DNA from 3 places in the Roseburia intestinalis L1-82 genome. Region 1 is predicted to be linked to each of the others. Evidence: predicted binding sites of a transcription regulator. Region 1 holds the regulator's gene; each other region holds the start of a gene.

What was found. Region 1 encodes Rex, which represses fermentation and respiration genes when NADH is low (regulators of the CRP and FNR family bind a similar motif). Its sites were predicted from a motif close to ATTGTTAANTANTTAACAAT; they were not measured.
Positions count from the first base shown of each region.
Region 2: the regulator Rex is predicted to act here: its motif matches at 4,375-4,394, upstream of RIL182_RS16905 (shikimate dehydrogenase).
Region 3: the regulator Rex is predicted to act here: its motif matches at 4,772-4,791, upstream of RIL182_RS17145 (phosphoketolase family protein).

Region 1 covers NZ_LR027880.1:2,150,220-2,157,952, forward strand. The annotation lists gene RIL182_RS10030 (NAD(P)H-hydrate dehydratase) at 1-885, opposite strand, end outside; gene RIL182_RS10040 (redox-sensing transcriptional repressor Rex) at 1,079-1,732, opposite strand; gene RIL182_RS10045 (ABC-F family ATP-binding cassette domain-containing protein) at 1,807-3,750, opposite strand; gene RIL182_RS10050 (NADP-dependent isocitrate dehydrogenase) at 3,747-4,958, opposite strand; gene RIL182_RS10055 (GntR family transcriptional regulator) at 4,973-5,632, opposite strand; gene RIL182_RS10060 (beta/alpha barrel domain-containing protein) at 5,643-7,031, opposite strand; gene RIL182_RS10065 (hypothetical protein) at 7,323-7,547, shown strand; gene RIL182_RS10070 (hypothetical protein) at 7,660-7,733, opposite strand, start outside.
Region 2 covers NZ_LR027880.1:3,588,333-3,596,065, forward strand. The annotation lists gene RIL182_RS16880 (TRAP transporter large permease) at 1-515, opposite strand, end outside; gene RIL182_RS16885 (TRAP transporter small permease) at 516-1,121, opposite strand; gene aroD (type I 3-dehydroquinate dehydratase) at 1,332-2,096, opposite strand; gene RIL182_RS16900 (MFS transporter) at 2,134-3,348, opposite strand; gene RIL182_RS16905 (shikimate dehydrogenase) at 3,428-4,303, opposite strand; gene RIL182_RS16910 (LysR family transcriptional regulator) at 4,558-5,439, shown strand; gene RIL182_RS16915 (LysR family transcriptional regulator) at 5,498-6,379, opposite strand; gene RIL182_RS16920 (oxidoreductase) at 6,730-7,733, shown strand, end outside.
Region 3 covers NZ_LR027880.1:3,652,614-3,660,346, reverse strand. The annotation lists gene RIL182_RS17190 (serine/threonine-protein kinase) at 1-391, shown strand, start outside; gene RIL182_RS17185 (CopG family antitoxin) at 524-694, opposite strand; gene RIL182_RS17180 (DUF4352 domain-containing protein) at 995-1,666, shown strand; gene rplM (50S ribosomal protein L13) at 1,946-2,374, shown strand; gene rpsI (30S ribosomal protein S9) at 2,391-2,783, shown strand; gene RIL182_RS17160 (hypothetical protein) at 3,105-3,386, shown strand; gene RIL182_RS17155 (cysteine-rich KTR domain-containing protein) at 3,565-3,753, shown strand; gene RIL182_RS21470 (class I SAM-dependent methyltransferase) at 3,944-4,324, shown strand; gene RIL182_RS21465 (class I SAM-dependent methyltransferase) at 4,321-4,692, shown strand; gene RIL182_RS17145 (phosphoketolase family protein) at 4,831-7,206, shown strand; gene RIL182_RS17140 (AraC family transcriptional regulator) at 7,226-7,733, opposite strand, start outside.

The DNA of each region.
Region 1 (7,733 bases):
GTAAGTAGTAAGAACCGCCTCCGGAACACTGCACTGTAAAATAGCTCTGTTTTCCTCCGGAGTCAGCACACGCACCAGACCACACCCTGTGGCATAAGCTGCTTTCGCAGACAAAACTGCCGCCCCTGCCATATTGACACTTCCGGCGATCAGCAAGAGTTTTCCATAACTGCCCTTATTAGAATGGCTTTTTCTTTTTGGCAGTATCGAAAAATCTTTTTCTTCAAGTGCCATCACGGCCGGCGGTTCACCCAGCCAGCTTTCTTTCGTGATGCCAATATCACATACAATGATCCTGCCGGCATACTCATTTCCCGGCCAGAGGATACTGCCTAATTTTTCAAATGCAAATGTGATCGTAAGATCTGCACGAAACGCTGTGCCTAAAATGGCTCCCGTGTCCGCAGAGATCCCGGATGCAATGTCTACCGCCGCTTTTTCCCCGGAAAGTTCATTCATCCGGCACAGCATATCTGCATATTCACCGGTCACATCTCTTGAGAGTCCCACACCAAATATTGCGTCTATTACAAGAGTAGGTCTGATCTTTTCCGGGATATCCATGTATATAGAAATACCGTATGCATTTAAAATATCCTGCTGTACCCTGTTTGACTCCGAACAGTGCTCTTTATTTCCGGCATAAACGACCGTGACAGCATGTCCTTCCAAAAATAAAAGGCGTGCGATCGCAAGACCATCTCCACCGTTATTTCCACTGCCACACACAATGAGTACTTCCGTAAGATCCACATTTTGTCTATGCAGCTCTTCCACAAATGCTATTGCAGCGCGCTCCATCAAGAGAAGTCCCGGCACCTTAAAATGTGAAATGGTATTTGCATCATATTTTTGCATTTCCCGGCTGTCTACAAGATATTTCATGAAATCCTCCTTGTTTTGCGGAGCAAAATGCGACTGCCTTTGCAGGAGCAGAGGATTTTTCTCCTTGTTTTGCGGAGCAAAATGCGACTGCCTTTGCAGGAGCAGAGGATTTTTCTCCTTGTTTTATAAGGCAAAAAACGCCGCACATAAATCTGTGCGGCAGCTATTTGCTCTCTACATTTACAGCACCTTTTCAGTTGCCGTTTTCTTCTGCTTTTTTGTTTCTGACAATGTTGTAAGACAACTGCATCAGACTGTCGGAAAGATGTACATTCTCCACGACAACATTTTTGTCGATCAATTCAAGATCTACATGGGCAAAATTCCAGATTGCACGGATTCCAAGTCCGACCAGCCTGTTTGCAATCGCATCTGCCTTTTCCTTCGGCATGGTCAGCGCTGCGATATCTACCTGATTTTCTTCACAGAAACTCTCTAATTCATCTAACATACGGATTTTGATCCCGCGTACAGTCACTCCGTCAAGCGCCGGATTTACATCAAAAAGTCCTATGATAACAAAGCCAAGTTTCTCAAATTTTACATAATTGGTAAGTGCCTGACCAAGGTTACCGGCACCCATTACAATAATATTGTGTCTCTCATTCAAACCTAAGATCTTACCGATCTCTTCATATAAATATTTTACATTATAGCCGTAGCCCTGCTGACCGAACCCGCCAAAATTATTCAGATCCTGTCTGATCTGGGATGCGGTCACATTCATCCGTTTGCTCAGATCATTGGATGATATACGCTCCACACCGGCGTCTAATAGTTCTCCGAGGTAACGGTAATAACGCGGCATCCTTCGGATCACTGCCTGTGATATCTCTTTTTCCTGCACAAAAGGTTCCACCTTTCTTACGTTCTCTCGTTTATTATAGTGATTTCCCCTGTGTCTGTCAATGTGTGAAATTTTTAACTATCTTTAGCTCCATCCAGCTGCATTGACAGATCTTCCCACGTTTCATAGCAGGTTTCAAGGCGTTCCCTGCACTCCTGCTGTCGTGCAGCAAGTTCATTTAACTTTGCGGAATTGACTGCATTTTCCGGCTTCGCACATTCTTCATCGATCGCGCTTATCTCTTCTTCTAATGCTGCAATCTCATCTTCTATTTTTTTCAGACTGTTTTCAATCTTACGGATCCTTGCCTGTTCTGCCTTCTGCGCCTGCCAGTCAAGTTTATTGACCGCATCATCCTGTTTTCCTGCCTGAATATCCGATATTTCCTGTGGTTTTACATACAGTTGCGTCATGATATCGTGTTTTTCCAGATAATAATCATAGTTTCCAATATAATTTACAACCGTCTCACCTGTCAGCTCTAGGATCCTCGTCGCCGTCTGATTGATAAAATAGCGGTCATGGGAAACGAAAAATACGGTTCCGGTATACTGGTTTAACGCAGATTCCAAAATTTCTTTGGATGTAATATCCAAATGGTTCGTCGGCTCATCAAGGATCAGAAAATTCGCATCGGAAAGCATTAATTTTGCTAAGGAAACACGTCCTCTCTCTCCACCGCTCAAATCTGAAATGTGCTTAAACACATCATCATTTGTAAACAAAAATGCTGCTAACACATTGCGGATCTTCGTATTATTCAGCCCCGGATAGGCATCTGAGATTTCCTCAAAAATCGTCTTTTCCATATGTAAAAGCTGATGTTCCTGATCGTAATATCCGATATGCACATTCGAACCAAGTGTCACGGTACCGCCATCTGCCGGAATCAGATTATTGATGATCTTTAGTATGGTCGTTTTACCAGTTCCATTGTTACCGATCAGCGCCACCCGTTCCCCACGTTTGATCTCAAATGAAATATCCGAAAACAATGTGACCGGCGGATAGGATTTTGCAAGATTTGACACGGTAAGGACGTCATTTCCGCTGACCACATTTGGCTCTAACACGATCTTAATATCCGTATTATCCTCAACCGGCTTTTCAATGCGTTCAATCTTATCTAACATTTTCTCACGGCTTTCCGCACGCTTGATAGATTTTTCGCGGTTGAATGATTTTAATTTTGTAATAACTTCTTCCTGGTGTCTGATCTCACGCTGCTGGTTGTAATACTGTTTTAACAGATCTTCACGAACTTTTGCTTTTTTCTTTGCAAAATCCGAATAATTTCCCTGATATACATACGCTTTATGCTGGAAAATCTCTACAACTTTTGTGACAACACGATCCAGAAAATAACGGTCATGTGCTACGATCACAACAGCCCCTTTGTAAGCCCGCAGAAAATTCTCAAGCCAGCGGATCGACTCCATATCCAGATGGTTCGTCGGCTCATCTAAAAGCAGTACATCCGGCTTTGTGACTAAAAGTTTGCCAAGGGAAACTCTTGTTTTCTGTCCTCCGGATAACTCGCTCATCTGTTTGCTCAAATCTTCATCTGAAAAACCAAGTCCTTTTAAAATACCGGTCGCTTCACTGCGGTATGCATATCCGCCCTGCAGTTCAAATTCATGGCTCTGGCGGTGATAAATATCCATCAGCTTTTCTAATTCTTCACCGGTACGGCTGTTCATCTCAGACTCCATATCACGAAGTTTCTGTTCCATTTCCAGAATATCGGTTCTTGCATAAAGAACCTCATCATAGATGGTTCTATGGCCGGATACATCCTGATACTGTGCTAAGTAGCCGATTGTCTTATCCTTTGCAAGAATCACTTCACCGGCATCGGACGTTTCTTCGCCCATAATAATTTTAAGCAGCGTAGACTTGCCGGCACCATTGATGCCGACAATCGCTGCTTTTTCATTTGCTTCAATATGAAAACTTACATCTTTTAATATCTCATCTGTTCCAAAAGACTTTGAGATACTCTGACATGACAAAATCATTTTAAACTTTCCTCTAACGTCGTTCTGATTGCCTTGATAAAATCTTCGCTGTTTAATACGACCGGATTCGGATTCGTAGTAATCAGCGCAAGGTCTTTTGTCATTTTACCATCTTCAATGGTCTTAATACAAGCCTTTTCGAGTTTTTCTGCAAAATCGGACAATGCAGCATTCGAATCAAGCTCTCCGCGTTTCTTAAGTGCTCCCGTCCATGCAAAAATGGTTGCAACAGAGTTCGTGGATGTTTCCTCACCTTTTAAGTGTTTGTAATAATGACGCTGTACCGTTCCGTGTGCAGCCTCATACTCATAATAGCCATCCGGAGAAACCAGCACGGAAGTCATCATGGCAAGCGAACCAAATGCACTTGAAACCATATCACTCATGACATCTCCGTCATAGTTTTTACATGCCCAGATATAACCGCCTTCAGATTTCATCACACGGGCAACCGCGTCATCAATTAAAGTATAGAAATAAGTAATGCCTGCTTTTTCGAATTTTTCTTTGTATTCTGCATCAAAGATCTCCTGGAAAATATCTTTAAATGTGTGATCGTATTTTTTGGAGATCGTGTCTTTGGTTGCAAACCACAGATCCTGTTTTGTATCAAGTGCATAGTTAAAGCAGCTCTTTGCAAAACTTTCAATCGAATTGCAAAGGTTGTGCTGTCCCTGAACGACACCTGCTCCGGTAAAGTTATGAATCAGTTCTCTTGTTTCTGTGCCGTCCTCTGCAGTATAAACCAGCTCACATTTACCTGCTCCCGGAATCTTCATCTCGGATGCTTTGTATACATCACCATAGGCATGACGTGCAATCGTGATGGGCTTTTTCCAGTTTTTGACACATGGCTCAATGCCTTTTACAACGATCGGTGCACGGAATACCGTACCGTCTAACATGGCACGGATCGTACCATTCGGACTCTTCCACATTTCTTTTAGGTTGTATTCAGTCATACGCGCTGCATTTGGTGTAATCGTTGCACATTTTACAGCAACACCGTATTTTTTTGTGGCATTGGCAGAATCAACGGTTACCTGGTCATTTGTTTCATTGCGATGCTCTAATCCAAGATCATAATACTCTGTCTTTAAATCAATAAACGGAAGAAGTAACTCATCTTTGATCATTTTCCAGAGGATTCTTGTCATCTCATCTCCGTCCATCTCTACCAGTGGGGTTGTCATTTTGATTTTTTCCATTGTGTTCTCCTTTTCTATTGAAATAAATTGTCCCATCCGTAATTATCCATATTGTGAATGGTGTTCATCATGTGCTCATTCGCCAGTTTCTCTGCCAGACCGGCATCATGCTTCTTTAATGCCTCCACGATCTGTCTGTGTTCCTGATTTGACTGTACGGAACGCTTCGGATCTGCAAGTGTGATTTTTCGCACGCGTTGTACATAATGATGAAAATCAAGCAGCACATGTTTTAATTCTTTGCTGTCGGAAGCATTGTATAAAATTTCATGGAAACGGTTGTCAAGTTCCACAACCTGTTCCGAATTTCCTTTTGCAGCATGAAAATCCGACAGATATATATTTTCATCCAGTTCATCTAACTGTTCTTTGGTGATCTTATCCGCTGCCCACTTTGCACACAGTCCCTCCAGACGCGACCGTATCTCGTAGATATCCTGAATATCTTTTTTGGAAATACCTACGACATAAGCACCTTTATTCGGGATAATGGTAACCAGTCCCTCAAGTTCAAGCTGGCGGAGTGCCTCACGCACCGGAGTACGGCTGACACCTAACTCCTCACCAATATTTTTTTCCTTTAACTCCTCGTCTGTCGCATATTTTCCGGACAAAATATTTTCACGGATCGTATGAAACACACGGGAACTTAAGGAATAATTATCCTCTCCCATATATGACACCTCATGCTCCTATTGTTACATTTAATTCCTTGCAGCATTTTTCAATTTCTTCCACTAATTCTTTATCGGTCAATACCGTAACACGTCCATCCTCGTACTGTTTATCTACCCATACTTTTACTTTTTTCACAAGCTCTGAGTTTTTGTCTACGCTCTTATCTTTCGGAAGATGGTAATAAGAGTTGATCCAGAGAGCGATTCCGGCAAGACCGGATGTGTTGGAAACAGATACTAATGGTGGTCTGTTTAAAAATTTTCCAGTATCAAAAATATTGTAAATCTCCTCATTTTTGAGAAGTCCGTCCGCATGGATCCCGGCTCTTGTGACATTGAAGTTGCTGCCGACAAACGGGGTACGGCTCGGCTGTACATAGCCTAATTCTTTCTCAAAATACTCTGCCAGTTCTGTGATCACGGTAGTGTCCATGCCATCGAGTGTTCCCTTCAACTGTGCATATTCAAATACCATTGCCTCAAGCGGTGTGTTACCGGTACGCTCTCCGATTCCAAACAGGGAACAGTTGACTCCGCTTGCACCGTAAAGCCATGCGGTCGTGGAGTTGTTAACTGCCTTGTAGAAATCGTTGTGTCCATGCCACTCGATCAGTTCAGAAGGCACACCTGCATGTGTGGTCAGACCGTAGATGATACCCGGCACGCTTCGCGGGATCACGGCACCCGGGAAGTTAACGCCATAACCCATAGTATCGCAGGCACGGATCTTGATCGGGATCTTATATTCATCCATCAGTTTCATAAGTTCTACACAGAACGGGATGACAAAGCCGTAAATATCAGATCTTGTGATATCTTCCAAGTGGCAACGTGGACTGATACCTGTCTCTAAGCACTCACGGATGACACTTAAGTAAAGATTCATAACCTCTCTTCTTGTCATTTTCATCTTATAGAAAATATGGTAGTCAGAGCAGCTTACCAGAATACCTGTTTCACGCAGACCGATATCTTTTACTAACTGGAAATCCTGTTTGCTTGCACGGATCCAGCTGGTAACTTCCGGAAATTTATAACCACGTTCCAGGCATTTGTAAACAGCATCTCTGTCTTTTTTACTATATAAAAAGAATTCACTCTGGCGGATCAGACCTTTTGGGCCGCCCAGGCGGTGCAGATAATCGTAGATCGTCACGATCTGCTCTGTGGTATACGGTGCCCTTGACTGCTGACCGTCACGAAATGTCGTATCTGTGATCCAGATATTTTCCGGCATATTATGCGGAACAATTCGATCGTTGAATGCGATCTTCGGGATCTCATCATACGGAAACAGATTGTGGAATACATTTGGTTCCTTTACATCTGCCAACTGATAAAAATGCTCTTCAAGCTGCAGCAGATTCGTTTTCTTATTCATTACAACTTCTCTCATAACGTAAATCCTTCTTTCTGCCATGGCACTTGTGCCATTGACACCTGTGCCATGAATGCATATTTTTACTTTTAGAGTGAATATTTTTTCATGCATAATTGTATACAATTATACTTTTTCTATATTCTATACATTTCTTCTCTTATTTGTCAAGGCATAAAATTTTATATTTTCTATAACCTGAAATTATAAGTATACATAATCATATATTCAAAAAAATTTATTCAAATCTGTAACACTTATTCTGCGCTCACATAAGATACAGTGTAAGAAAAAACCTGGAGGTTTTATATGAGTGATTTAGCTGCAACAAACTGTGGTGGTGGATGTTCCTGTAACGAGGGAGGATGCAATTCCATTCTCTGGATCATCATCTTATTATGCTGCTGTGGCGGCAATGGTGGTTTCTGCGGTGGAAACAATGGATGTGGAGGCAACAATGATTGTCTTTGGATCATCCTGCTTCTCTTCTGCTGTGGCGGATGCGGCGGAAACAATGGATGTGGTTTCTGCTAGTCAGATCATCTGTTCTGAAATGGCGGTCGGATATTCCGGCCGCCCTATAAGATTTATAAAGAAAAACGTCTCTGCCTGTTATGGAAGAGACGTTTTTGTATGTCAGCCGAATTTACGGACGCTTTGTGTTCTGATCCCGTGCAGCATACTCACGGTCTTTTTCCCGATTCTGCTGCTGCATCATCT
Region 2 (7,733 bases), 1.4 Mb from region 1:
AGCTCACTGACTGATTCACCGGTCGCCATCGCATACATGATAAACGGGATACTCGGCGGGATGATAACGCCAAGACCGCCCGCCACCGCAACGATCGCCGTGGAAAAATCTTTTTCATAGCCAAGTTCGATCAAAAGCGGAATCGTCATACTTCCGACCGCAGCAACGGTCGCCGGTGCAGAACCTGAAATTGCTCCATAAAACAGACAGGTAATGATCACTGCACATGGTATTCCCGCTCTTTTGTTTCCAAGGAAATAAACAAATACATCAAATAATTTTTCTGAAATTTTACCGTGCGCCATAAGGATTCCCGCAAGCACGAACATCGGCACTGCAAGCAGCGGGAAACTGTCGATTCCTCCGACCATGGAACGGATGACATACCCTGCACTTGCCGTAAATGAAGCGTCAAATGCGCCCGGCAGCACAGCCACAATTCCAAGTGAAATAGAGATCGGAATTGCGATCACAAGACATATTGCAAAAATAATAAAAACAACAACTGCTGACATCTATTTCTCCTTTCTAACTGTAACACCTGATTTGTCCATATTTGCAGCATCCGCATGCTCCGGATTTTCAACGACTGCCTCCTCGATCACAGAGGCAATATCGCCCTCTTCTAACGGTTTCTTTTCTTTTCCAAGTAAAATGCGCCACTCACCAAACCAGCGCTGTACGATGCGGAACGCTGTTAAAATAAAACAGAAAAACGGGGCTGACTGCACATAATACATTGGCAGACCACACGCCGGGCTGACCTGTCCGCTCTCTATCGTTGCTTTTAAATATAGAAAGGAGAAAGGGATCAGATAGACAAAAAATACAAACTCTACCGTGAGATTCGTAATCTTAAAAATCGTTTTTCCACGTTTCGGAAACATTTTGATGAACTGATCAACTTTGATTGAAATGCATTTTCTGGTACAGAGACTTACACTTAAAAATGCAGACCATATAAACAGATATCTGGTGATCTCCTCCGACCACGAAAGCGATACTCCAAGAATATATCTGGAAAATACCTGACACCCCATAATTAACGTCATAGCCGTTAACATGAGAACCATCAGGATTTCTTCAAGACTTTCGTCTATGACATGAATAAACTTTTTCATGCAGCCTTTTCTCCTTCCCTCGTATAACTTTTTTGACATACAGATTCGCTCATTTATTATTATATCCTATCAGATTTCTCTGGTTTTTTTCAAATTTGATTTCCTGTGAATTAAAAAACCGGGTGTCAAAAGACACTTCATTTGACATCCGGTTTTTGTTACTTATGAGAATTGTCTCGATACGGGACATCCTTTTCAAAAATACGCTTATTACATACTCTCATGGATCAGATTTAAAACAGTATTTAAATCTGCTGCGTTCATCTGTCCCGGTGCAGATGCTTTTCCAACTGCGCCAAAGGTCAGTGCAGAACCGAATACTTCACCACACAGACGGCTGATCAGACCGGTTCCTGCCATAGACATAGTGATGATCGGTCTGTCTGCATATTCAGATACCATCTCTTCCGTTGCTGCAAGAAGTGTTAAGACATCTCTTTTGTTCTGCGGCATTACAGCGATCTTCGGGATATCAGCATCTAATTCCTGCATTTTGCGGAGACGTCCAACGATATCATCTTTGTCCGGTGTCTTGTCAAAATCATGGTTAGAAGCGACAACTGCCACACCCGCTTCATGTGCAGCTTCGATGATCTCTTTCACATAAGAATCACCTGTGAAAGCTTCCACGTCAACTAAGTCAACCAGTCCGGTTGCTGCTGCTTTTTTGTTTAACTCTACATAAACATCCGGCTCGATTGCTTTCTCGCCACCCTCTTTTGAGGTACGGAAAGTGAACAGGATCGGTGTATTACCAAGTGCCGGACGCAGATCTTTTAACACGTCCTCTACCTGAGCGAAATCGAACACGCCGTCAAACCAGTCAACACGCCACTCAACAACGTCCATCTTTACATCTGCAAAAGACTTTGCTGCTGCAAGGATCTCTTCTTTTGTTTTGCCAACGATCGGTACGCAGATTTTTGGTACGCCTTCACCGATTTTCACACCACGAACTTCTACATATGAACTCATTATTTTTCCTCCTGTTTTTACTTTAATAGATCTTCTCCTAATTATCTGCCTGTGCCTGCTCAACCATACTTGTGTAACGAAGGTTTACAAATAATCCCAGTACCACACCGATTGTTGTCAGCACGATATTCATAACCATAACCTGTGAAGGCTGCATTTTGGATGCTGCTGTCAGGATCGTGTAGTTACACAGAGAAGATGCGATCATAACCAGTGCAGTTACCGTTCCTTTGATTTTCGGGAAAAGCATGTTGCAGACTGATGTAGCGATCTGAAGTAATCCGCCTGCGCCTGCCCAGCCGATTAAGAATGCACCTGCGATCATAAGAGGCTGGCTCTTTCCGACTAATACAACAACCAGAGTAGCCAGACAAATTACCGGGTAAATCAGAATAAATCTGACGTCTTTAATTTTTCTTGTCAGTAATGCAGTTACGATCAAAGCAAGCATGGTTCCTGCGGAATAGTAAGTCTGCATAATGGAAGGATCTGTCCAGCCCACATTTTCTTTTGCAAAGTTCTGTGCGCAGTTTAACCAGAGCTGGAATGTACCGGTACAGGTGAATCCGATCAGGATCATCGCAACAGACTCGATGGAAAAATGTGTATGTTTTAAGCTGGCGATCAGTCCTTCTTTTTCTCCCGCTGCCTTCTGATCCGCATCCGGAAGAGGGAAAAGCATTACCAGTACTAATAATACAATATAAATGATACCACATCCAAAGAATAATGTGTTATAAGATGTAAGACCTGCTGCTGTTGTTGCTACGGTTGCGCCAAGTACGAACGGCAGGATCATCTGTGCGATTGCAATGAAAAATTTAATTCCCATCGTTGCAACACCCGGTGCTTTATAAATGATCTCACCTACAGCCGGGTAAATTCCGGTATCAAGGAAAGAGTTGGCAATACCACCAACGATTGCGCAGATATATGCAATCTGATATCCGCCATTTGTTCCTGCATTAAATGCAAGCGCAAGTCCGATTAAGTATATCGCATAAGAACCGCTTCCGATTGCAGTGGAGATACGGCGGCCTAACTTATCAGAAAGAGGACCTGCAAATGGAAGTGCGATCAGTCTGCCCAGTCCAAGTGCCGCAGAAATGGCTGTAATTGCCATAGCCTCTACACCCCAGGATGCTGCAAGTGCTTCCTTGATCACTGCCTGTCCTAAAATAGAACATCCGACACCATGGATAAAATAATTTAAATAAAGAATCAGTGCGCTCGGTAAATATTTTTTGTTCATTGATTTTCTCCTCAATTTGGTTTGTGATGCAGCGGCATTTTTTCATACCGCCGCATGGGGTTGTGATTGGGGGGGTATTTTATTCGTATTTGATGTTTAATACTTCTTTCATGTGCTCGATCGGCATATCTTTTCCAGTCCAGAGTTTGAATGCTGCTGCACCCTGAAATAACATCATGCCAAGACCGTTCATTGTCTTACATCCAACTTCTTTTGCCATAGAACGCATCTTTGTCTCAAGCGGAGAGTAAGGAACGTCTACAACGATCAGTTCCGGACGGAAGAAAGATTTGTCAGGAACAACGGACATTCCCTCTAATGGTTTCATACCAACACCTGTTCCGTTTACGAAGATGTAGGAATCTGCCATCTCTTCTCTTAATTTCTCTTTGTCGTCTAAATCATAAAGAGTTGCTTTGCAGTTTGTTCTCTCGTTGATCTTTTTCACAGTTGCCTCTGCGTTCTCCCAGAATTTATCATGAATATTGAAGATAGAAATCTCTTTTACTCCGTCTAATGCAGCCTGGATCTCGATTGCTGTTGCAGCTCCGCCGGCACCTGCGATGGTCATTTTCTTTCCGATCACGTCGATGTCGTTGTCTTTTAAGGACTGCATAAATCCGATACCGTCTGTGATATGTCCTGTTAATACACCATTCTCATTTACAATCGTATTAACAGCTCCGCAAAGCTCTGCAGCCGGTGATAATTTATCAAGGTACTGGCCAACAACTGTTTTGTTTGGCATGGATACATTAGATCCAACCATCTTTAATGCACGAAGACCTTTGATCGCATCTTCTAATGTGCTGTTGTCAACCTCGAATGCAAGGTAAGCATAGTCAAGTCCTAAATATGCAAATGCCTCATTGTGCATTGCCGGTGAACTGGAATGTCTGATTGGGTAAGCCATTAATCCGATAAGCTCTGTGTGACCTGTGATTCTCTCTGCCATAGTAGTGTTCTCCTTTTTTCTTTTTGCATGATTTTCTTATTAGTTTCATGTTTTTAACATTACCTGCCCGCTTTGTTAAAAACTTAACAACCTCTGATATATTTATTATACAACGCTTTTTTTAATACATCCAATGCTAATTTCATGCTTTTTTAGTAGCTCTAATGTATTAATTATGATATAATCTGTACAAAAACAAAGTTTTTATTTTATAATCCATAGATATTATCTATCATTTATAAGGAGATCTATACATGACACTCAATCAGTTGGGTTATTTTTACCAGGCAGCCGTCCTTCAGCACTTCAATCAGGCGGCAGAAAAAATAAACATTTCCGAGCCAAGTTTAAGCCGTTCCATCACCGCTTTAGAAAATGAGCTCGGCGTCACACTTTTCGAAAAACGCGGGCGCAATGTGACACTCACAAAAGCCGGTGAGATTTTTTTAGAGCATGTCACACAGATTTTAGACGATGTGACACGTGCCTCCAATAAAATGCAGCAGATTGCAACCAACGGCGGACATATCGATATTGCTTATGTTTCCCCGCTTGCACGTGAATTTATTCCGAATACTGTCCGCTCATTTCTTTCCTTAGAGCAGAATAAAAATATTACATTTCACTTTTTTCAGGATATCACTTCCATGAATATAGAAGGTTTAAAGAAAGGTTCTTATGATCTGATCTTTGGTTCTTACTCTGCAAATGAACCAAATATTGAGTTTATTCCTATTATAAAGCAGGACCTTGTAGCGATCCTTCCTATCGGACATCCTCTCTGTAAAAAAGATGAGATTGAGGCCGGAGATTTTCAAAAATACCCGGTTCTTGGATATGCAAGGCATTCCGGTCTCGGAAAATATACGCGTAATTTTTTTAAGGAGCATGGTGTGCTCCCGAATTTTATCTGCGAATCGCCGGATGAAAACGGAATTGCATCGCTCGTGGCGAAAGACTTTGGGATAGCCCTTGTCGCAGACGTGGATACGATCCACAGGGATGACATCTGCATCCGTCCGCTGATCTCGCAGGAAACATTTTCACATACTGTGTATATGGGATATATGCGCGGGAAATATCAGCTGCCGGCGGTACAAAGGTTTATCCAGTTTGTGCGGAGGATGTATCATTGATGGGATGGCGGTCAGCCTGCGCAAAACTCTTTTCAGGCTGTGAATGTTGTGAGACTCGCTACTCTGTCTCCTGCATAACGAACTGGATGAAGGATTTTGCGACCGGGGAGAGATAGCGTTTTTTCATGGTGGCGAGGTAGACATGGCGCTCGTACTCCGGGTTTGTGATGGTCAGGGTTTTGACGTCAAGTGTTTTTAAGATTGGAATATCCGGCATGACTGCAATGCCAAATCCCTGAGCGACGAGTCCTGCCATACTGCCATCTTCTTCTATTTCAAATGCGATCTTTGGGAATACACTGATCTGTTCATACATCTGATCGACAACCGGGCGCAGTCCGCTTCCCTTCTGAAAATAGATCTGTGGATAATCCACCGTATCTTTTAAATCCACGCTGTCGTACATGGCAAGCGGGTGATCTTTTGGCACGGCAAGCACCAACTTCTGATCGCCGATCTGCCGGAAATCAATGTCCGGCTCCCCATCCTGATAGGAGGAAAACACCATATCATACTGGTCGTTTTTGAGCCCCTCTATGATATCTCCGGTCTTTCCAACAATAAAATGAAAGTCAATATGATAATCCGGATAGGCATCTAAGAATCTCCGCACCATCTTCGGCACAAACGTGCTTCCAAGGGTATAGATGTAAGCGAGATGTATCATACCTTCTTTGCTTCCATTTAACTCTTTCGTCCGCTGCACGCCCTCCTCTAATACTTTTAAAGATTCCTCCACATATGGAAGGAAAATTTTTCCATATCGTGTCAGAACCACATTTCTGCCTTTTTTTTCAAATAACCTTGTCCCCAGTTCCTGCTCTAACTGCGCGATCGCATGGCTTAAAGACGGCTGCGTGATCGATAAGATCTGCGCCGCTCTCGTATAATGTTCTTCCTTCGCCAACGTTCTAAAATACTGTAACTGACTTAAATTCATGAATCCATCTCCCGGTTTCTTCCGAATATGCATGTGCCTGCTGCGCACAACATCATATTATAAGGATAGCAATCTTACCAATCAGAATCAATAGAGAAATTCTATCATTTTGTCCAAAAAAACGAATTAGATTTTTTCCCTGTTTCAGGGTACATTAAATACAGAAAGAGCACACAGACTTTTTCATTGTTAAAAAAGTAACTATCTAAAACATAATTATCTGCCCGCCCAAAACTGCACGACTACCGCGCCATGTTTTCTGACATTCCAAAAGCTATGCTGCAGTTTTCATTATCCAACAATCTCAGCCACACACAATTTATTCATTTAAATGCAAAGGAGATTTTATCATGAAAAACAAATATCCTCATATTTTTGAGCCAATGACCATCCGTCGTATGACCGTAAAAAACAGAATCGTTATGACACCAATGGGAACAAACTATGGTGAGCAGAACGGTGAAATGAGTTTTCTTCATATTAATTATTATGAGCAGCGTGCAAAGGGCGGCACAGGCCTTCTGATTGTCGAGAACGCAAGCGTTGATTCCCCACAGGGTTCTAACGGTACGACACAGCTCCGCATCGACTTAGACAACTATATTCCGCGTCTGTTCAAATTATGCGAAAACGTACACAAACACGGTGCATGTATCGCAATCCAGTTAAACCATGCAGGTGCATCCGCAATGTCTTCCCGTATCGGAATGCAGCCGGTTTCCGCTTCTGATGTTCCTTCCAAGGCAGGCGGAGAAATCCCTCGTCCATTAGAGAAAGATGAGATGATGCACATCGTTAAAAAATACGGTGAGGCTGCAAAGCGTGCCCAGATCTGTGGATTTGACGCCGTAGAGATCCATGCAGGACATTCCTACTTAATCAGCCAGTTCCTCTCTCCTACCACCAACAAGAGAACAGATGAATTTGGCGGTTCTGCAGAAAACCGTGCAAGATTTGCAAAATTAGTCATCGAGGAAGTTCGTAAACAGGTTGGACCTTTCTTCCCGATCTTCGTCCGTATCAGTGCTGACGAAATGGTAGAGGGTGGAAATACCTTAGAGGATACTTTAGAGTATTTACAGTACTTCGAGAAAGAAGTCGATGTATTTGACGTTTCCTGTGGTCTGAATGGTTCTATCCAATACCAGATCGATGCAAACTATTTACCGGACGGCTGGCGTTCTTACATGGCAAAAGCTGTAAAAGAAAAATACGGCAAACCATGTATGACTGTTGGTAATATCCGTGACCCGAAAGTTGCTGAAGATATCTTAGCAAAAGGCGACGCTGACTTTATCGGAATGGGACGTGGACTGATCGCTGATCCGGAATGGGTCAACAAAGTTGAGTTCGG
Region 3 (7,733 bases), 1.5 Mb from region 1:
GTTTTATTGTGCGCAGAGCTGTAAAAAAGATCAAGCCGGTGAAATCCCTTTTTATAAAATACCGGGATTTCGGACAGGAAAAGTATGGAAAATGATCGTCGCAGTCATAGGATATGCGTTGGTCACAGTTACTGCGTGGTCGTTAGAAGCGCATGATGCGAATGGAAAACTGCTCCCGCAGTCAAAATTGACACTGGAACGGCTGGTGGTCTGGCTGTCGCAGATCGTATTTATATTTTTTGTCTGTGATTATATGGGAATGCGGAGAAACATACCGGTTGTAAACAGTAAGAACCGGTTCGTAAGACTGATCGGTTATGCTGCAGCGGAATTTATATTTCTTTTTGCTGCAGCTGCCATCTGCGCGATCTTAGAAGCAATATTATTTTAAATGTAATTTGACAGTCAAAAATTGAACTTACTATTTGAACTCAACATTATATAATGTGAAAATGTATGCACGGTGCATACCAAAAATAAATGAAATACGGCTAAGATGGGAGAAGCATAAGACAGAGATGTTTTACGCTTCTTTCTTTTTGTCCGCCTGGGTCAGATATTCTTTCAATATCATATTGATATATTGGGAAAAAGAACGGTCGTCCTGCTCGGCGAGGAGCTTTAACTGTTCAATGATGTCTGAATCAAGTGTGATGCTTACTTTATTTTTTAATGGTTTCATAGACAGCCTCATTTCGTTTTCGATTAAATAACTCTATTTTTATATATACGATAAATGGTTGACATATACCACTAAGTAGGATAAAGTAGCATAAAGTAGGATGAAATAAAAAGTAGTAAAACAAAGGAGTAAAATACGTGCCAAGAGTGCTGGGCATTGCTCACCAAAGGGCTCGCATTTTGCTCCGCAAAACAAGGAGTAAAATCCTCTGCTCACCAAAGGGCTCGCATTTTGCTCCGCAAAACAAGGAGTAAAATCCTCTGCTCACCAAAGGGCTCGCATTTTGCTCCGCAAAACAAGGAGGATTATGAAATGGAAAATGAAACAAAGTTGTGCAAACACTGTAAGAGTGAGATACCGAAAGGCGCGAAGGTCTGCCCAAACTGCAGAAAGAAACAGGGCGGTATCGGGAAATGGATCGTGATCGTTGTGGTGGTGGTTATTATTATTGCAGCAATGTCGGGCGGTGGAGCGGATAAAACGAAAAAGGTAGAGAATGCCTCGACGCAGAATAATACAGATAACAAGGCTGATGTGGTGAATGATACTACAGAAGATACCTCTGTCAAACAAGAAGATAGTGAGAAGGATATATTTGGTATTGGTGAAACTGCAGAAATGAATGATGTGCAGGTTACAATGGTCAATTATACGCAGAGCAGCGGGTCAGAGTATAATAAACCGGCAGATGGAAATGAGTTTGTTCTGGTAGAGTTTGAAATCGCAAATAATTCTGATTCTGAGATAAATATAAGCAGTATGGCGAGTTTTGAAGCATATGCGGACGATTATGCACTGAATTATTCAGTGAGTGCTCTTTTGGAGAAAAATGATCAAAATCAGTTAGATGGAACCATTGCAGCAGGGAAAAAAATGAATGGTGTGATTGGGTATGAGGTTCCGGCGGACTGGAAAACAATCGAAATTCATTTTAAGGACAATGTATGGAGCAGTAATAAATTTAAGTTTGAGATAACGAAATAGGCAGATTAGAGGCGGACATCTGATAAAGGATATCCGCCTCTTTCAGAGTTAATTTGGAAGATAGTTTTATTTGTAAAAAGTTTGATCTAAAGTAAAAAAATCCTTGACACACAAGGCGTCGTGTACTATACTATTTGAGTCTGTGATAGTGAAGTAATGTCAATCCAAAGCCCCGGAGCGACATTTAAACTATAAACAATTTATTGAATACCAAGCGGTGTGTCCTGGACATTCACATTGCAGAGGTGTTCCGTAACATTATTTCTAGGAGGAAGATCAATGAAAACTTTTATGGCTAGCCCAGCTACCATTGATAGAAAATGGTATGTAGTTGACGCTGAAGGTATGACATTAGGACGTTTAGCATCTGAAGTTGCTAAAGTATTAAGAGGAAAGAATAAACCAATCTTTACACCGCACATCGACACAGGTGATTATGTAATCGTTGTTAACGCTGAGAAGATTAAAGTAACTGGTAAAAAATTAGACCAGAAGATCTACTACAATCACTCTGATTATGTAGGTGGTATGAAAGAGACTACCTTAAAAGAAATGTTAGCGAAACATCCGGAAAGAGTTATCGAGCACGCAGTAAAAGGCATGCTTCCAAAGGGACCTTTAGGAAGAGAGATGTATACAAAATTATTCGTATACGTTGGACCGGATCACAAGCATGCAGCTCAGAAACCTGAAGCTTTAACATTTTAATTAGGAGGGAAAAACAGTGGCTAATACAAAGTATTACGGAACAGGAAGAAGAAAATCATCTGTTGCCAGAGTATATTTAGTACCAGGTACAGGTAAAATTACCATCAATAAAAGAGATATGGATGAGTATTTCGGATTAGAGACATTAAAGGTTGTTGTTCGTCAGCCTTTAACTGCTACCGAGACAGCTGATAAATTCGACGTTTTAGTAAACGTTCGCGGTGGTGGATACACAGGACAGGCAGGAGCTATCCGTCATGGTATCGCTCGTGCATTATTAAATGTAGATGCTGACTACAGACCAGTATTAAAGAAAGCAGGATTCTTAACACGTGATCCTCGTATGAAAGAGCGTAAGAAATACGGTCTCAAAGCAGCTCGTCGCGCTCCACAGTTTTCAAAGAGATAATTATCTCGAAAGAGACAATCGAATTATGTTTACAAACCCCGGAAAATCAAGGTTTTCCGGGGTTTTCTTATACCCAAACGGGTTGATATGTTTCAAAGTGAAGTTCCTTAAATCTTTGAAGCCGCAAAATGATGCAAGCTCTTTCTTTGATTTGGATTCTATGCAGAAAGCCAAAATTTGCGTAGACCACTTCCGCGGCGTTCCATGTATTTCATGCGGTGAAAATTCCTTTGCGATTTTTTGGTTGACAATGTCAAAATTACATAGTATCCCCACTCGCTTGAAACCTTGAAGCGTTCTGGCGCGGCGGAGATCGAGCAAGTGGCAGCTTCAGATACAGTGAAAAATATACTTTGCCTTGGGACGGAGATAAATGAGATTCTTGAAACACTCATTGTGCGTGGGCAGAAAAGCGGCGAGGTAAGAAAAGAAGTTGTTCCTGTGCTGACGGTCTATGTCCTCTCCACAAGCATTGATTCGCTGCTTGCGCTTGCCGAGACAAAGGGAAAATTCATTTGCGCGCAGAATGGTATGACAGAAGAGGAGTTCCTCGACTATGGTTTCCGACAGATAATCAACTCTATCCTTGAAGTACGAATATGATGAGGGTGCGACATGGATAAAATGTATCTTAGAGATGCAGTATTGGCAGCGCAATGAGAAAGTTATATGAGAAAAACGCATAACGAACCACGCAGATTTCGCTTGAGATATTATGACGATTCAAGAGGTTAAGAGAGCGTAAAGATCATTGCAATCAGGAAAAGGTGAGGTGGTATAAATGGTTGAAAATATAGAAAAGAAATTAGAGTGGCTTCACTGTCCCAGATGCGGCGGGAAAACGAGGACACAGATACGTCCACATACGGTGTTAGAGGATTTTCCGTTATTTTGTCCGAAATGTAAATATACTTGTGTGATTTATTTTAGAAATAAAAAAATTGAAGAAATTAAAACGCCAGACGCTTAGACGCAGAGCAAGACCTGATAGATGAAGGTTTGCTCTGCGTTTTGTAATCAATACACTCAGCACGCCTGTAAATGACACAGGTCTTACCGTAGAAATGCAACTGCTTCATACGGGCACTGGAGCTGTTTCATGCAAATACGAAAGAAATGGAAGAAAAATAGGGGAAACATCAAAGATGGAGGACAAAGGAATGAATAACGAAGTTAGTATTACTGCCCTGATGAGTTCATTTGGACGGGCGTTTCATGCAGAAAATGAAGATCATCCGGTTTTCGCGGATCATCTTGCAAAAGAGCTGATGACAGCAGAAGAATATGCCGCCGTTCTGACTGGCACAAAGCAATATGTTATGCTCGGCGCAGATCTGGATACCTTCGCTCTTCGGGAAAAAGAATTCTTATCAAAACATAGGGTATTTGAAGTCGATCATCCCCTGACGCAGAAAGATAAAATAGAACGGATCACCCGTGCCGGTTGGACGATTCCTGATAATCTCACCTTTGTTCCTGCGGATTTTACGAAAGATAATGTAGCGGAACGTCTGATCGATGGGGGGGTGACGCATCTGTGAAAACATTTTTCTCATGGCTCGGCGTAACGTATTATCTTTCGACGGAAGCAATCAATACGATGTTGGCTGCACTTTCCGAACTTTGTGCGGATGGGAGTTCGCTTGTGTTTGATTATCCAGATGAGAATTTCTTTGATGCTTCCGAAAAGCGTGTGCAGAACACAATTATGATGGCAAAAGCAGGTGGCGAGCCAATGCAATCAGCCTTTTCCTATAGCGAGATTGAAAAACTCCTGGAGAAACATGGCTTTCTGATTTATGAGTTGTTGACACCGGATGATATTCAAAGGGATATTATCGACAAGGCAGGGGCGGATATGAAAGCCTTTGAGCATGTTAATTACTGTCTTGCTGTCAGGAAAAACTAAAAAGGCTGTCACACAACCAGTCGGATCAGGTAACTTTTTTACAAGATAACAGGAATGGGAAATTGCCCTCCGAAAAAAGATTGTCTAAAATATAACAAACGAGACAGGAAATGTTTCAATAAAGGAGGAAAAAGCAGCATGGCAGAAGTAAACGCTGTGGAAAAGCAGCCTGTTACCCAAGAGTACCTGAAAAAAATGGACGCCTATTGGCGTGCGGCAAACTATCTTGGAGCAGCACAGTTATATTTACTGGACAACCCGTTATTACGCGAGCCGTTGACGATGGATCATATAAAGAAAAAGATCGTCGGACACTGGGGAACCGTTCCGGGACAGAACTTTGTATACGTTCATTTAAACCGTGTCATCAAAAAATATGATCAGGATATGATCTTAATTTCCGGTCCTGGCCACGGTGGAAACTTTTTTGTGGCAAATACATATTTAGAGGGAACTTACAGCGAGGTATATCCGAACATCGGAGAGGATATGGACGGACTGAAAAAACTGTGTAAACAGTTTTCTTTCCCGGGCGGTATCTCAAGCCATGTTGCACCGGAAACTCCTGGTTCCATCAACGAGGGCGGTGAGCTTGGATATTCACTGGCACACTCTTTTGGTGCGGTATTTGACAACCCGGATCTGGTTGCAGCATGTATCGTCGGAGACGGTGAGTCCGAGACTGGACCGCTTGCAACTTCCTGGCAGTGCAACAAATTTTTAAACCCGAAAACAGACGGTGCGGTTTTACCGATCCTGCATCTGAACGGATATAAGATCAGCAACCCGACCATCTTAGCACGTATTTCCCGTGAAGAATTAGAGCATTTCTTCGACGGATGCGGCTGGAAACCGTATTTCGTGGAGGGCGATGAGCCGATGGATATGCACAGCAAGATGGCGGCTGCCTTAGATCAGGCGATGGATGAGATCAAGGCGATCCAGAAAAATGCGAGAGAAAATGATGATCTGACCAGACCGAAATGGCCGATGATCGTACTCCGCACCCCGAAGGGCTGGACAGGACCAAAGGTAGTGGATGGCAATCAGATCGAAGGCTCTTTCCGTGCACATCAGGTTCCGATCATGATGGACAAACCGGAACATCTTCAGATGTTAAAAGACTGGCTGTTAAGTTATCATCCGGAGGAGCTGTTTGATGAGGACGGAAAACTGATTCCGGAATTAAAGGCATTAGCACCGACCGGCGACCGCAGGATTGGATCAAACCCGCATGCAAACGGGGGTAAATTACTGCGCGATCTGCGTCTGCCTGATTTTAAAGATTATGCTGTGGATGTTCCAAAGCCGGGTGCTGTGGAAGCGCAGGATATGATCGAACTTGGCGGATTTGTCAGAGATATTTTCGAGTTAAATGAAGATGCAAAGAACTTCCGTATTTTCGGACCGGATGAGACGATGTCAAACCGTCTTGGAAAAGTATTTGAGGCAACGAACCGTGACTGGAACGGTGAGGCTTATGATACGGATGAATTCCTTGCACATGACGGACGTGTCATGGACTCTATGTTGAGTGAGCATATGTGTGAGGGATGGTTAGAGGGATATCTGTTAACCGGACGTCATGGATTCTTTGCAAGTTATGAGGCATTTATCCGTGTGGTTGATTCCATGTGTGCACAGCATGCAAAATGGTTAAAGGTTTGCAACCAGCTTCCGTGGAGACAGTCCATTGCATCCTTGAACCTGATTTTAAGCTCGAATGTATGGCAGCAGGATCACAATGGATTTACACATCAGGATCCGGGGTTCTTAGACCACATTGCAAATAAAAAATCAGACGTGGTACGCCTTTATCTGCCGCCAGATGCAAACTGTTTATTATCCTGCTTCGATCACTGTATCCGCAGCCGCAACTATGTCAATGTGCTCGTGACATCCAAACATCCGAGACAGCAGTGGCTGACCATGGAGCAGGCAGTCAAACACTGTACACAGGGTATCGGCATCTGGGAGTGGGCAAGCAACGACCAGGGCGAAGAGCCGGATGTAGTTATGGCATGCTGCGGTGATACACCGACATTAGAGACATTGGCAGCCGTTACGATCTTAAGAGAGGCACTGCCGGAGATTAAGATCCGTGTGATCAACGTTGTCGATCTCATGAAATTAGAGCCGAACACGAAACATCCGCACGGACTCAGCGATGCAGAATACGATGCACTCTTTACCAAAGACAAACCGATCATTTTTGCATTCCACGGTTATCACACACTGATCCATGAGCTGACCTACCGCAGAACCAACCGCAACATCCACGTTTACGGTTATCAGGAGGAAGGTACGATTACAACACCGTTTGATATGCGTGTACAAAACGAAATCGACCGTTTCCACTTAGTAAAGAACGTCATCAAATATCTGCCACAGCTTGGAAACAGAGGATCTTATCTGGTACAGCAGATGAACGACAAACTCGTAGAGCACAAACAGTACATCCACGAGTACGGTCAGGATCTGCCTGAGGTAAGAGACTGGAAATGGAATCTGTAAGATAAATCTGAAAAAATAGTTACATCTTTTTGCGGAACTGTGCCGGCGTAAGCTGGTGCCGTTCCGTAAATATTTTATAGAAATAACCTTTGTTGTGGTAACCGACCGCTTCCGTGATCTGGTCGATCGTGGCATCGGTCGTAAGAAGCAGCGTTTCAGCGCGGCGCAGGCGCAGAAGCTGTAAGTATTCCGTATAGGTAAGCCCGGTCTGTGTTTTTATGAGACGGTTAAAATAATCTTCCTGAAAATGAAATTCCTCAGAAAGTCCTGTAATGGAAATCTGGGTCAGATGATTTTCCATATAATCTGTGATCTCTTCAAATAAAATCCAGTTCATCTGTTTTCGCAGTTGTTTTGACAGCGAAAATTCATAATTTGTTCCAAGAATCCTGAAAATACGCAGCAGTAATCCCTGACAGATCAAAGGGGAGGCAACATCATGCTGTTTTAACTCGGACAGCAGCTGATAAAGCGCCTGTTCCATTTTTTCCAGACCCTCCGGCTGTGGACGGAAATGCAGATACTGC